3 regions of the Helicovermis profundi genome follow, and region 3 is predicted to be linked to each of the others. Evidence: a T-box and tRNA genes for the amino acid it is inferred to sense, from the RefSeq annotation. Region 3 holds a T-box; the other regions hold tRNA genes.
What was found. The T-box of region 3 lies ahead of argS (arginine--tRNA ligase). A T-box ahead of a tRNA ligase gene usually reads a tRNA of that ligase, here a tRNA-Arg.

Region 1 (4,225 bases), 720 kb from region 3:
ATATTCGCTCATATCAATCCTTATCAAAGCGTTTTCATCATCAAATAAAACTTCAGCCAGCGACTTAGCAAGTTCTGTTTTTCCAACACCCGTAGGTCCGATAAAAATAAAACTTCCAATTGGTTTTCCTAAATCCTTTACTCCAGCGCGCGACCTAATTATTGCATCTGTAACTTTACTTACAGCTTCATTTTGTCCAATAACTCTTTTATGAAGTTCTCTATCTAGATTTAGTAATTTTTCTATTTCTCCTTCTACCAATTTTTCAAGTGGTATTCCTGTCCACTTTGATACTATTCCAGCAATTTCTTCTGAAGTAACTGTCTCTCTAATAATCTTATCTTCATCGCTTTTTTCACTAATAGCATCATTAATTTCACTAAGTTCTTTTTCAAGTTTTGGTAAATCTCCATATTTTAGCTGTGCTGCTCTCTCAAGGTTGTATTCTCTTTCTGCCTTATTTATTTTATTATTTATATCATCAATTTGCGCTTTTATTTCATTTACTTTATCTACTTTACTTTTCTCATTTTCCCATAAAACTTTTTTACTATTAAATTCTTCTTTTAAATTAGCAAGTTCCTTTTGAACTTTTTTTAATTTTTCTTTAGAAACCTTATCCTTCTCTTTCTTAAGCGCAGCCTCTTCAATTTCAAGTCTAATAATATATCTTGAAATATCATCTAATTCTATAGGCATAGATTCTATTTCAGTCTTTACTAAAGCACATGCTTCATCTATAAGATCTATTGCTTTATCAGGCAAAAATCTATCTGAAATATATCGATCTGAAAGCATAGCCGCTTGGACCAAAGCCTGATCACTTATTGTAACCTTATGATATATTTCATATCTTTCTTTTATTCCTCTTAAAATAGTAATTGTATCCTCAACACTAGGTTCGTCAACAATAACTGGCTGAAATCTTCTTTCTAATGCATTATCTTTTTCAATATATTTTTTATATTCATTTAATGTAGTTGCTCCAATACAATGAAGTTCCCCTCTAGCAAGTAATGGTTTAAGCATGTTTCCTGCATCAAGTGCACCATCCGTCTTACCTGCTCCTACTATGGTATGAAGTTCATCAATAAATAAAATTATTTGACCATCACTATTCTTTATTTCATCTAATACCGCTTTTAATCTTTCTTCAAATTCTCCTCTAAATTTAGCTCCAGCTACAAGAGAACCCATATTTAAGGAGAAAATTTTTTTATTTTTTAAACTTTCTGGGACATCGCCTTTTACAATCCTTTGAGCAAGCCCTTCTGCAATAGCAGTCTTACCAACACCAGCTTCTCCTATTAATACAGGATTATTTTTATTTTTTCTTGATAATATTCTAATAGTTCTTCTAATTTCCTCATCTCTTCCTATCACTGGATCAATTTTATTTTTTTTCGCTTCATCCACTAAATCCATTCCATATTTACTAAGAACATTATAAGTATCTTCAGGATTTAAAGAATCTACATTCCTTTTACCTCTTATATCTTTTAATATATCCATTACTCTATCTTTAGTAATATTGTATTTTTTATAAATTTCTTTCAATAAAGGATTTTTGCTTTCACTTATTTCTATAGAAGACATAAAAATATGTTCTACGCTAACATATTGATCCTTTAATCTATTAGCTAATTTTTCAGATTTCATCAAAAGTCTATTACCATCATTAGAGAGATAAATTTGCTCTGTAGATGAAACCTTTGTTTTTTTACTTATTATATTTTCTATATCATTTTTTATTAAATTTAATTCAACATCTAACTTTCTCAAAATTTGTGAAATTAAACCCTTATCATTTTCAAGTAAGGCATATATAATATGTTCTGAATCTATGACTGGGTTGCTATACTCATCAGCTATAAATTGAGCTTTGTTTAGAGCTTCTAAAGAATTTTTTGTAAATTTATTTTGATCCATCTTATTCACCTCTTATTATTTTTATATTTTAGCACTCTGTGTCATCGAGTGCTAATTCTTACTTATAGAATAACACTTTTAAAAGATAATTCAATAGAATTCATATTTTTTTTACAAAAAATTAAAAAGTCTAAATATATTATCATCTAAAAAAAATTACCAAGGAAAAAATATAATAATACAACCAAATACCGTCTTCATCCATATTATAAAGTAAAAAGAGAAAATATCTTTATTTCTGAAAAAATTGTGCGTAGATTAATGTTAGATTGCAGTCTGCTAGTAAAATATAAACAAAAAATAAAAAAATACACAATATAAAATTGTGTATTCCTTTAAATTGGTACACCCAGAGGGATTCGAACCCCCGACGCCTAGATTCGAAGTCTAGCACTCTATCCACTGAGCTATGGGTGCCTAACAAACTAATTATAACAAACCAAAACTTTTGGTCAAGTTTTTTAGCATTATTTCATAAGTTTATTTGCTATTAACTTATTTATTCCTTTAGATATCTATCAGTCCAAGGTTTCTCATAACACTGACAAATTTTTCAGTATCTATCGGCTTTACTGCATAAGCTTCAGATCCATTTTCATATGAATTAAACACACTTTCTGTACTATTTAAAGCAGTAGTCATAATTATTTTTGATTTGTTTTTTTCACTTATTTCATTTTTTTCTTCAATTTCTCTAATCATCTTTAGTACCTCTACTCCGTCAAGCTTTGGCATCATGATATCTAAACAAATTAAATCATAATATTTTTTTTCTTCTATTGCCATTATAAATACCTCTAGCGTTTCGTAACCGTCAATTGTTATATCACACTCACCATACTTAGATAAGAATTTATATAAAAATTTTCTGCTAACGTAATCATCTTCTGCAATTAATATTTTCATATTAGTCCTCACTTTCAAACATTTCATTAAACTCGTGAATCATTTTACTAAAATAAAGTTGTACATTAACTATATCTTCTTTTCTTGAATATAATTTTACTTTTAAAATATTATTTTTTACTTTTTTAAGATTATAATTAGAAGCTAAATTATTAATATAGTGAGATAATTTTTCGATTTCTAAAAAATTTCTGCTTTCTATATTCTTTTCTAGTAAATTCACATAAGGATTGAATTTGGAATAATATTCTTTTGAATTAAGAGTATAATTTGTATTAAAGCTTTTCATCATATTATTCAAAACATTATTCTTATTTTTTTTATTTAAATTTCTATCTATAACCTTATAGAATTCTCTAATAGATATGGGTTTTGATATATAATCATTCATGCCATTTTTTATAAATTTCTCTTTATCTCCTTTAGCTGCATATGCAGTTAAAGCAATTATAGGTGTATTAATTTTAAATTTTTCTCTAATAATTCTAGTGGTTTCCATTCCATCTAGTTCAGGCATTTGTATATCCATTAATATAATATCAAATTTGTTTTCTGTAATTAATTCTAATGCTTCAAGTCCATTATTGGCTATAACAACATTATTTTTTTGTTTCTTTAGTATTTTTTCAGCTAATATTTGATTTATTTTATCATCTTCTACCAATAAAATATTAATATTATTTACATCATCTGATATATCTTCTTCTTCAATTTCACTATTTATAACATAGCTCTTATCAAATTCAACTTCAAAATGAAAAGCACTACCTTTTCCAACTTCAGAATCAAAATATATTTTCCCACCTAGTATTTCTACTAATTCTTTGGAAATGGTGAGTCCAAGACCTGTTCCTCCAAACTTCCTTGTGATTGAACCATCTGCTTGTGAAAAACTAGAAAATATTAAATTATAGTTTGTTTTTGATATTCCGATTCCAGTATCATAAACACTAAATTTTATTCTTTGTTTACTTTCCTCATCTAAGAGCAAATTAATTTCAACATATACTTGCCCTTCAAAAGTAAATTTAATAGCATTAGAGATTAAATTATTTAATATTTGCCTAAGCTTATTGCTATCACCATTTAAATATTTCCTTATTTTTTTATCTACTAAATACTTAAATTCAATTTCTTTATTTCCAGCTTGTACATTAGCTATTTTAAATATATTTTCCATAAGACTAATAAAATTAAATCTAATGTTTTCAACAACAATTTTTCCAGCTTCTATTTTAGACAAATCTAAGATTGAGTTTATTAAATTAAGCAAGCTTATTGAACTATTTTTTACCATTAATAGATTTTCTTTTTGATTCGGTGTCAGATTTGTCATAAGAGTTAAATCTGTCATTCCAATTATTCCATTCATTGGTGTTCTTATTTCATG
Region 2 (4,225 bases), 1.1 Mb from region 3:
GTTATATCTACAAATATAATTTGAATATATAATGTTTCTTCATCTAAATTTATCAGTTGAGTATTCCCTCTAAAATTAATTTTACTATTATTTTTAGATACCATCGAAAAATCTAAATTTTTAAAATTTCTTTTTTTAAGTATTTTATCTAAATTACCATTCAAAGTGAGCTTAGAAAATGTTTTTTTCAAAATTTCATTATCCAAATATCCCATTTTATCTAATAGACTGTCTGTAACAAAAATAATTTCCAAATTTGAATCTAAGAGAATTACGTATTTATCTAAATAGTTAGCTTCTTTAATGAAAGTTCCTACTATACTAGCAGTATCACTAATCAACTTTTCTCTTTCACTATTTAAATTAAATAGATTATTTTCTTCAATATTAATCTCATTTTTAACATATTCTAGTTTATCTAAAGAGTTATTCAAATCAAATTCTCTTTTTTTTATTAAACTAATTAATTTTAGAAAACTCATCAATAGATTTTTGAAATATATTCCAAAATATTCGTCACTTTTATCCATTTTTTCTTTATTAATTATATAATCCAAATCAAGTTTAATTTTTTTGCTAGATTTTATATAATATTTTATAATTTTATTTATGTTAATATATATAATTAAATAAAATAAAAATACTATAAAAAAACTAATGCTAGTGCTCATGTTGAAATTGTTAAGCAATTCGTTTTTATCTATAAAAAACACCATTATAAATTTTTTTATATTTGTTGATTTATAATATATAATATAATTACTATTTTCATAAATTTTATTTGGACTATTATTATCAAGTATTATTTTCTTTAAATTATTATTAATATCATTAGCATTAATTAGAGCTGATCTTTCTTCGTCAATTAAAAAAAAATTTGTCTTTAAAATTTTCATATTGTTCGTAATTTTTTCTAATATGTCATCAAATGTAAAATCAATTATATTATTATATTTGCCACTAATCTCAGAAAAACTTCTAAAATTTTTTTTTATTTCAATTTCATTATCAACCCATTCATTGAATATTATGACTTGTTCGTTGAAATCGTTAATTAAAATATCATTAACATATTGATTATTGTATTTTTTTTCATTTATAAAAAAAATACTGATACTTATTAGAGCTGGTAAAATCATAATTAAGATGCTATAAAAAAAATATTTATTTTTAGAAATAAATTTATACATAGTTTGCTCCCTGTTTAATGTAACATATAATTTTATTATATTATTATTTCCAATAATTAGTCAAATTCAGTTTTTTTTACTTATATATAATAAAAAAGATACTTTTAAAAAAAGTATCTTTGCAAAATTTAAGCCATGCACCTATATTCGAAAACAAATCACAAACGGTACCAATATAGTTAACTCAGAAAAGGCTACCTCACGGCACATAAGAGTGTTTGCTTAGTGCTGCTTCCTTCCGGACCTGACACGATTCACAAATTCTTATTGCGTAAGACCCAATCATCAACATCACTTTTATAAGTCTGACTTTGCAATTTGTTGCCTTGTATAGACATCAATCCTGTTATAGCGGACTACAGGTTACAAGGAACCGCTAACTCCCCATCTAGCATGGCAAATTAATATTTACTATAATTATTTATTCTCTTAATTCTTTAAAAAAAGTTTTAATTAACTCTGAACATTCATCTTCTAAAATACCACTAATTACATCTACATGGTGGTTTAATTTATCATAATCTAATACTTTTAAGTTTGACTCCACCATTCCCATTTTAATGTCCTTAGCACCATAGACTAATCGTCTTATTCTAGACTGATATATAGCGCCTGAACACATCAAACAGGGTTCTAGAGTAACATAAATATCACAATCTGTCAATCTCCAAGAATTTAATTTACTTGTGGCCTCTTTAATAACTTCAATTTCTGCATGGGATGTTGGATCTTTTTTAATTTCCTTTTTATTAAAACTCCTTGCAATTATCTCTCCATTTTTTACAATTACAGCTCCAATTGGAACTTCACCTAATTTATATGCCTTTTTTGCTTCTATAATAGCTTCTTTCATATAAGCTTCTAGTGATTCAGTGCTCTTAAATAATGTCATAATTCACCCACAAAATATATTAAGCTATTAATAAGCCCTAAACATATGTTTAGGGCTTTTTGGTGCACTCGAAAGGATTCGAACCTTCGACCTACCACTTAGGAGGCGGTTGCTCTATCCAGCTGAGCTACGAATGCAAATCTTACAAGTAATATATTAATAAGAAATCATGAATTAGTCAATCTTTTTTTTAAAATATATTTCTGTTCTTCTATTAAGGCTTAACTGAAGATCTGAATTGTCTTTATTTATAGGATTTCTATCTTCATTATTCACTACTTCAATACGATTAGCATCAATGCCATTATCAATAAAATAATTTTTTACTACTAACGCTCTATTTAGTGAAAGATCTATAAATAAATATTTTTTATGATCAAAAGCGCCATTATAATTACCTTCAACAACTATAATTACATCATTGTTTTTTAAATCAGCAATCACTTTATCCAAAATAGAAAAATATTTTTCTTTAATTATATATGAGTCAGCATCAAAATATATATTATAGTGATCTTCAAAAGAAGAACTTTCGTTTGTAATTTCACTATTAATTTCCTCAGTGTTAAGCGAACTATCATCTTGAGTTATTTCATCGATATTTTCAGCATCACCTATATCTGTATTGCTGTTATTCACTATTTCTTTTGAAATATCATTTGTATCACTATCCGTATTTTGTTGTGACTCTGAGTTTTTTAATATATCTTCACTACTACTTATGTTATTTTCGCTAACGCCAAGTTCTTTTTGAACATTTTCTAGATTATTATTTATGGAAGATAAAATAAATACAACAATCATTATTATTAGTATAATTAGGCCAATTGCAACATTTTTCCCTCGTTTTGTAAGTTTGTATTTTGACAAAACCTTCACTCCTATATTATTTCTTTGGTTTTACAAATTCAACAATATTAATTATTTTTTGAATCTCATATTCAATCATGGTATTTTGATCTTCTTCAAATTTCTTTCTTACTTCCATTAAATTTTTTAATTCAATAATTCTGCTCTCTAATTCTCTTATTGAAGATTCATTTTTCGCTATTACATCTTCTGTTGATTGTACTGTAGTTTCTAAAACAGTATTAAGAGCATCAATTCTTTGATATGCATCTGTAAGAATTTCATCAAAGTTTATATTTGACACATTTAAAATATTTAAAACTGATTCTCTCTTAATATCTACTGGTAAATTTTCTGGTAGTGCTTTTAAAAAAACATCTGCCATAAAAATTGTTTTTTTCATATCAGAAGATAATCTTGAATTTCTATAAATCTCTTCAATAGAAACTAATTTGTTTTTTTCATACGATCCAATAATTTCGTTTAATTTATCTCCAATTTCGATATCTTCGCTTGTTGTATCATTAATTTTCTCAGTTTCACTCAATTCATTTAATTTTCGCATTAATTCTTTTTCAGCTATACTTTCATCTTTTATTTCTGGCTCTGTTACTAGCAAATTTTCATCATTTAATTCATTCGTACTATCAACAAAATGTACATCTGCATTTTCTGATTCATTTTTTTCTTCAACTTGTTCAATTAAACCCAATTTTTCTAAAAAAGATTTCTTAGCCACAACCTTTAGCCCCCTATTAATAATAATATTTTCTATGAATAATAGTAATCTTAATTAACTCTTTTACTATTTAAGCATATCCTCTAAATATTTAATTCTATTTTTATTTGCTTTTATAAGATTCTTAAATTCTTTAAGTAAAGTTTCTTTATAATGCAATTCTTTTTCTTTTACTTTTATTTGATTTTCCAAAGTACGAATATATGATTTTGTATCTATTATAGTTTTATCGACTAATTGATTTATATTACATATAGAATTTTTTAATTTTTCATCACTTAAGAAAATACTCTTTTTAAGCTCTGTTATTTCAGTTTCATATATCTCCTTTTCTGTATTAGATAGTTTTGCTGAACTACTAAGAGACTTTTTAATTATCTCAATTCCTTCTTCATCAATATATGTAATGTTTTGCTTTTTGTGTAAATAAGGCCTTAATTCTTTTTTTAACAATTCAATCTTTTTATAAATGGTAACCTTACTTGTATTTAATTTTTTTGCAACTTCTATAACTTTATACATAAATACACCTATTTATTTTTCACAAATAATTTA
Region 3 (4,225 bases):
ATTGAAGACAAAATATTTTTTAAAGAATCTGATACGTTGTCATATGGCAGTAAAATTACTGTGATTGACACGGAGTACGGGAAAATTGGAATTGCTATTTGTTACGATATGCGTTTTCCTGAATATATGAGAATTCTTGCACTTGAGGGTGCAAAACTAATAGTTGTTCCAGCTGCGTTTAATACTGTGACTGGACCTATGCATTGGAACTTATTAGCAAGAGCTAGGGCACTTGACAATCAGGTGTATTTTGTTGCAGCTTCCCCGGCAAGAAATATTCACTCTTCATACAAAGCGTATGGACATTCTATAATCGTTGATCCTTTTGGAAATATTATAAATGAGGCTAACATAGAAGAGGGGATTATTTCAGCTAAAATTGATTTCGATTACGTAAATAAAATAAGAGATGAACTTCCTCTTCTGAAACATAGAAGGGAAGACTTGTATAAAATTAGTTACAAATAGTTTAAAAGGAAAAGATATAATATACTTATAAAGTTTAAGTATATTATATCTTTTAAAGTTTCAGCAAAAGTAAAGCAAATGCTTAAGCTAGAAAATTAATTTATTTTAAAAAGGAGTTTTTAAATTTAATAATGGTTTCATTATGAGGAAATTTTTCGCTTGCTTCCATAATTAATTTTGTTGTTTTTTCATAGTTTTTGTCATTGTATGAATCGACAATATTATAAATATAATAATTTGCTTTACTTTGATATGAAGGGATAGAAACAAAAATAAAAAACATAAATCCAAGTATTAGGACGAGTTGAGCAATTCTATTTTTAATCTGCATTTTAATTTGATTTGGATATCCGTATGCCCATGCAGCAATAAAACCACTAATAAGCCCAAATCCGTGTGCAAAATTATCAATTTGAGGATTGGTAGTTCCGTACCATACGTTGATTAGTACAATAACTAACATGTTTTTCCTTATTGATTTTTTTATATCGTCAGGATAAAATGCTGAAATATAGAAATATGCTCCTACTAGTCCAAAAATTCCGCCTGATGCGCCAATAGATATACTATCGTCAAACATAAAACTACCAATTGAACCAAAAATTCCTGCAGTTAAATAAATTAAGAAAAAACGCTTTTTTCCTAGATTTTCTTCTATGCTTCTACCAAAAGATAAGAGTGCAATGGAATTAAATAGTATATGAGTAAAACTTCCATGTAAAAGCATTGGAGTTACAAGTCTATATAGTTCGTAATTTGCTATTTTATAATTAATCTTTGCTCCTAGTAGAAGTAAAGTATCACTTCCACTTATATATTTAATTGCTAGTGAAATTAGAAAAACAACTATATTAGTAATAAGGATTATGTCCGTTAGATATATTTTTTTATTTTTTATTATAGATTCCATGTATAAACTCCTTTTTAAATCGAGCGTATTTATAATACGTCAGCCAGTTTTATATTATAATAGTATATTCATTTTACATAATCGTGTGCAATATGCAAAATAAAAGTTATTTACTTACTATAATAATATAGCATGAAAGAATGCTTATTTCTATTATATATGGAATTAACAAAATATTTGATGTTTGCTATTATATCGCAACACACTTATGAATAGGAAAGCAAAAATCACTTTATGGTAAAAAAAAATATTTATAATATTGTACTATTATATGAAATGTGGTAAAATTAATTTCAAATGAATATTCTAATCTATGATAAAGAAAAGTAATTTAAGTACTATTTTAAGCGAACTAGAGTTGGTGTAAGTCTAGTAATAAACTTTTATGAAAAAAGAGCTTTTGAGATTTTAAATTTAAAAAAATTTATGGTATCCCCATTAAAGGATTTGAGTGGTAGCTTGCTACAACTAGAGTGGTAACGCGGATAATATTCGTCTCTTGATTTTTCAAGAGGCGATTTTTGTTTTATAAAGGAGGAAATATGATTAATTTTAAAAATGAAGTTGTTGATTTGCTAAGTGTTGTGATTCCAGAAATTGAAAAAAATGAAATATCAAGTTTGCTTGAAATTCCAAAATATACTAATATGGGTGATTTTGCTTTTCCATGTTTCAAATTATCAAAAATTTATAGAAAATCGCCAAATATGATTTCAAAAGATCTAGTAGAAAAAATCAGTGGAAACAAATATTTTGAAAAAATTGAATCTGTGAATGCTTATATTAATTTTACAAATAGTAAAACAATATTTGTTAAATCAGTTTTAGAGAATGTTAATGAAAAAAAAGATAGTTATGGTTCAAGTGATATTGGAAATGGTGAAGAGATTATTGTAGAATTCTCTTCAACTAATATTGCAAAACCTTTTCATATGGGTCATATAAGATCAACTATGATTGGAAATTCTCTTTACAAAATTCATAAATTTTTAGGGTACGATACTGTTGCAATAAACCACTTGGGGGATTATGGTACGCAGTTTGGAAAGTTAATTGTAGCATATAAATTATGGGGTAATAAAGAAGATATTGAAAACAACCCAATACCAGAACTTTTAAAAATTTACGTTAAATTCCATGAAGAAGCTGAAAAGGACGAAAAACTTGATCAAGAAGCAAGAGATTGGTTTAAGAAACTTGAAAATAATGATCAAGAAGCATATGATTTGTGGAAATGGTTTAAAGATGTATCTTTAAAAGAATTTAATAGAGTTTATGGAATGCTTGGAGTTGAATTTGACTCATATACAGGCGAGAGTTTTTATTCGGATAAAATGCCAGCCGTATTAAATGAGCTAAGAGAAAAAAATATTCTTACAAAGTCTAAAGGAGCGGAAATTGTAGATTTAGAAGAGTACGATATGCCACCAGCATTAGTTACTAAAAGTGACGGATCATCTCTTTATATAACAAGAGATCTTGCTGCTGCAATATATAGAAAAAATCATTATAAATTTGCTAAGAATATTTATGTAGTTGGTTCGCAACAAAAATTACATTTTCAGCAATGGTTCAAAATAATTGAATTAATGGGTTACGATTGGTATAAAGATTGTGTTCATGTTGATTTTGGTATGGTAGGTTTAGAAGAAGGATCGCTTTCTACAAGGAAAGGAAGAGTAGTATTTTTAGAAGATGTACTAAATAAAGCAGTGGACAAAACTAAAGAAATTATTGAAGAAAAAAATCCAAATTTAAAAAATAAAGAAGAGGTTGCCAAAGCTATAGGTATTGGAGCTGTTGTTTTCCAAGAATTATCAAACAATAGAATTAAAGATTATACTTTTTCTTTAGAAAAGACTTTGTCATTTGAAGGTGAAACGGGACCTTATGTTCAATATACCCATGCAAGAACTTGTAGTGTTCTAAGAAAATTAGATGGTGCTATATCTAATGAAATTGATTATTCAAAATTAAATGATGAAGTCTCAGTAGAAGTAATAAGGTTACTTGCTAAATTTCCAGATGTTGTCAAAGATGCTGCAAGAAAATACGAACCTTCTCTTATTACAAGATATACAATTCAATTGGCACAGGAATTTAATAGATTCTATCACGACAATTCAATACTTGTTGACGATTTAGATTTAAAAAATGCTAGAATCATGTTAGTTCAAGCTGTTGAACAGACACTAAAAAATGCATTAACATTAATTGGATTAAAAGCTCCGGAACAAATGTAATGACAATTTTGATTTTGCAATGATTTAGTTAACAAAATTTTTATAGGGACTTTATTGTTATTTTATATATATAAATTGTCCCAACAAATTTAATATTCAAATGATTATAAAGCTAAAATATTTTAAATTATATCTAAAAATATTTTAGCTTTATGTGTATTATTGACATATAAATTAAAATCACTAAGTAATATTATATAATTACTAAATATATAATAAATTTAATAATTATATTTTATTTATTATTGAAATGAATAATTTTTATGATAAAATGTGAGTGTTAAGATATAATAGTTGATAATTGTCTATGAATCACTTATTTAATAATTTTTATCAATTGTTGCTTAATATTAAGCTTGAATAAATTTTATTTATATTTATAAAGGGGGATTACAATTGTACAAAAAATTATTTATACCAGGACCAGTTAATGTACTTGATGATGTTCTAGAGAAAATGGCTACTCCGATGATAGGACATAGAACTAAAGAAGCTTCAAATATACAAAGGTCAATTTCTGAAAAAATGCAGAAATTATGGTCTACTAAAGAACAAATAATACTATCAACTTCTTCTGGTAGTGGTTTAATGGAGGGTGCAATTA

Region 1: it encodes a tRNA-Arg, which carries the amino acid that the T-box ahead of argS (arginine--tRNA ligase) is inferred to sense. The anticodon was not compared.
Region 2: it encodes a tRNA-Arg, which carries the amino acid that the T-box ahead of argS (arginine--tRNA ligase) is inferred to sense. The anticodon was not compared.

Annotation. Positions count from the first base shown of each region.
Region 1 covers NZ_AP028654.1:384,795-389,019, reverse strand. Annotated here, with positions in the region: gene clpB (ATP-dependent chaperone ClpB) at 1-1,929, opposite strand, end outside; tRNA gene AACH12_RS01630 (tRNA-Arg) at 2,271-2,346, opposite strand; gene AACH12_RS01625 (response regulator) at 2,437-2,835, opposite strand; gene AACH12_RS01620 (PAS domain-containing hybrid sensor histidine kinase/response regulator) at 2,837-4,225, opposite strand, start outside.
Region 2 covers NZ_AP028654.1:3,106,095-3,110,319, forward strand. Annotated here, with positions in the region: gene AACH12_RS14145 (HD domain-containing phosphohydrolase) at 1-1,190, opposite strand, end outside; RNA gene ffs (signal recognition particle sRNA large type) at 1,324-1,587, opposite strand; gene tadA (tRNA adenosine(34) deaminase TadA) at 1,612-2,082, opposite strand; tRNA gene AACH12_RS14160 (tRNA-Arg) at 2,143-2,219, opposite strand; gene AACH12_RS14165 (OmpA family protein) at 2,257-2,952, opposite strand; gene AACH12_RS14170 (hypothetical protein) at 2,969-3,670, opposite strand; gene AACH12_RS14175 (hypothetical protein) at 3,737-4,192, opposite strand; gene AACH12_RS14180 (hypothetical protein) at 4,201-4,225, opposite strand, start outside.
Region 3 covers NZ_AP028654.1:1,107,133-1,111,357, forward strand. Annotated here, with positions in the region: gene AACH12_RS04760 (carbon-nitrogen hydrolase family protein) at 1-468, shown strand, start outside; gene AACH12_RS04765 (rhomboid family intramembrane serine protease) at 569-1,378, opposite strand; T-box leader at 1,683-1,881, shown strand; gene argS (arginine--tRNA ligase) at 1,924-3,621, shown strand; gene AACH12_RS04775 (pyridoxal-phosphate-dependent aminotransferase family protein) at 4,018-4,225, shown strand, end outside.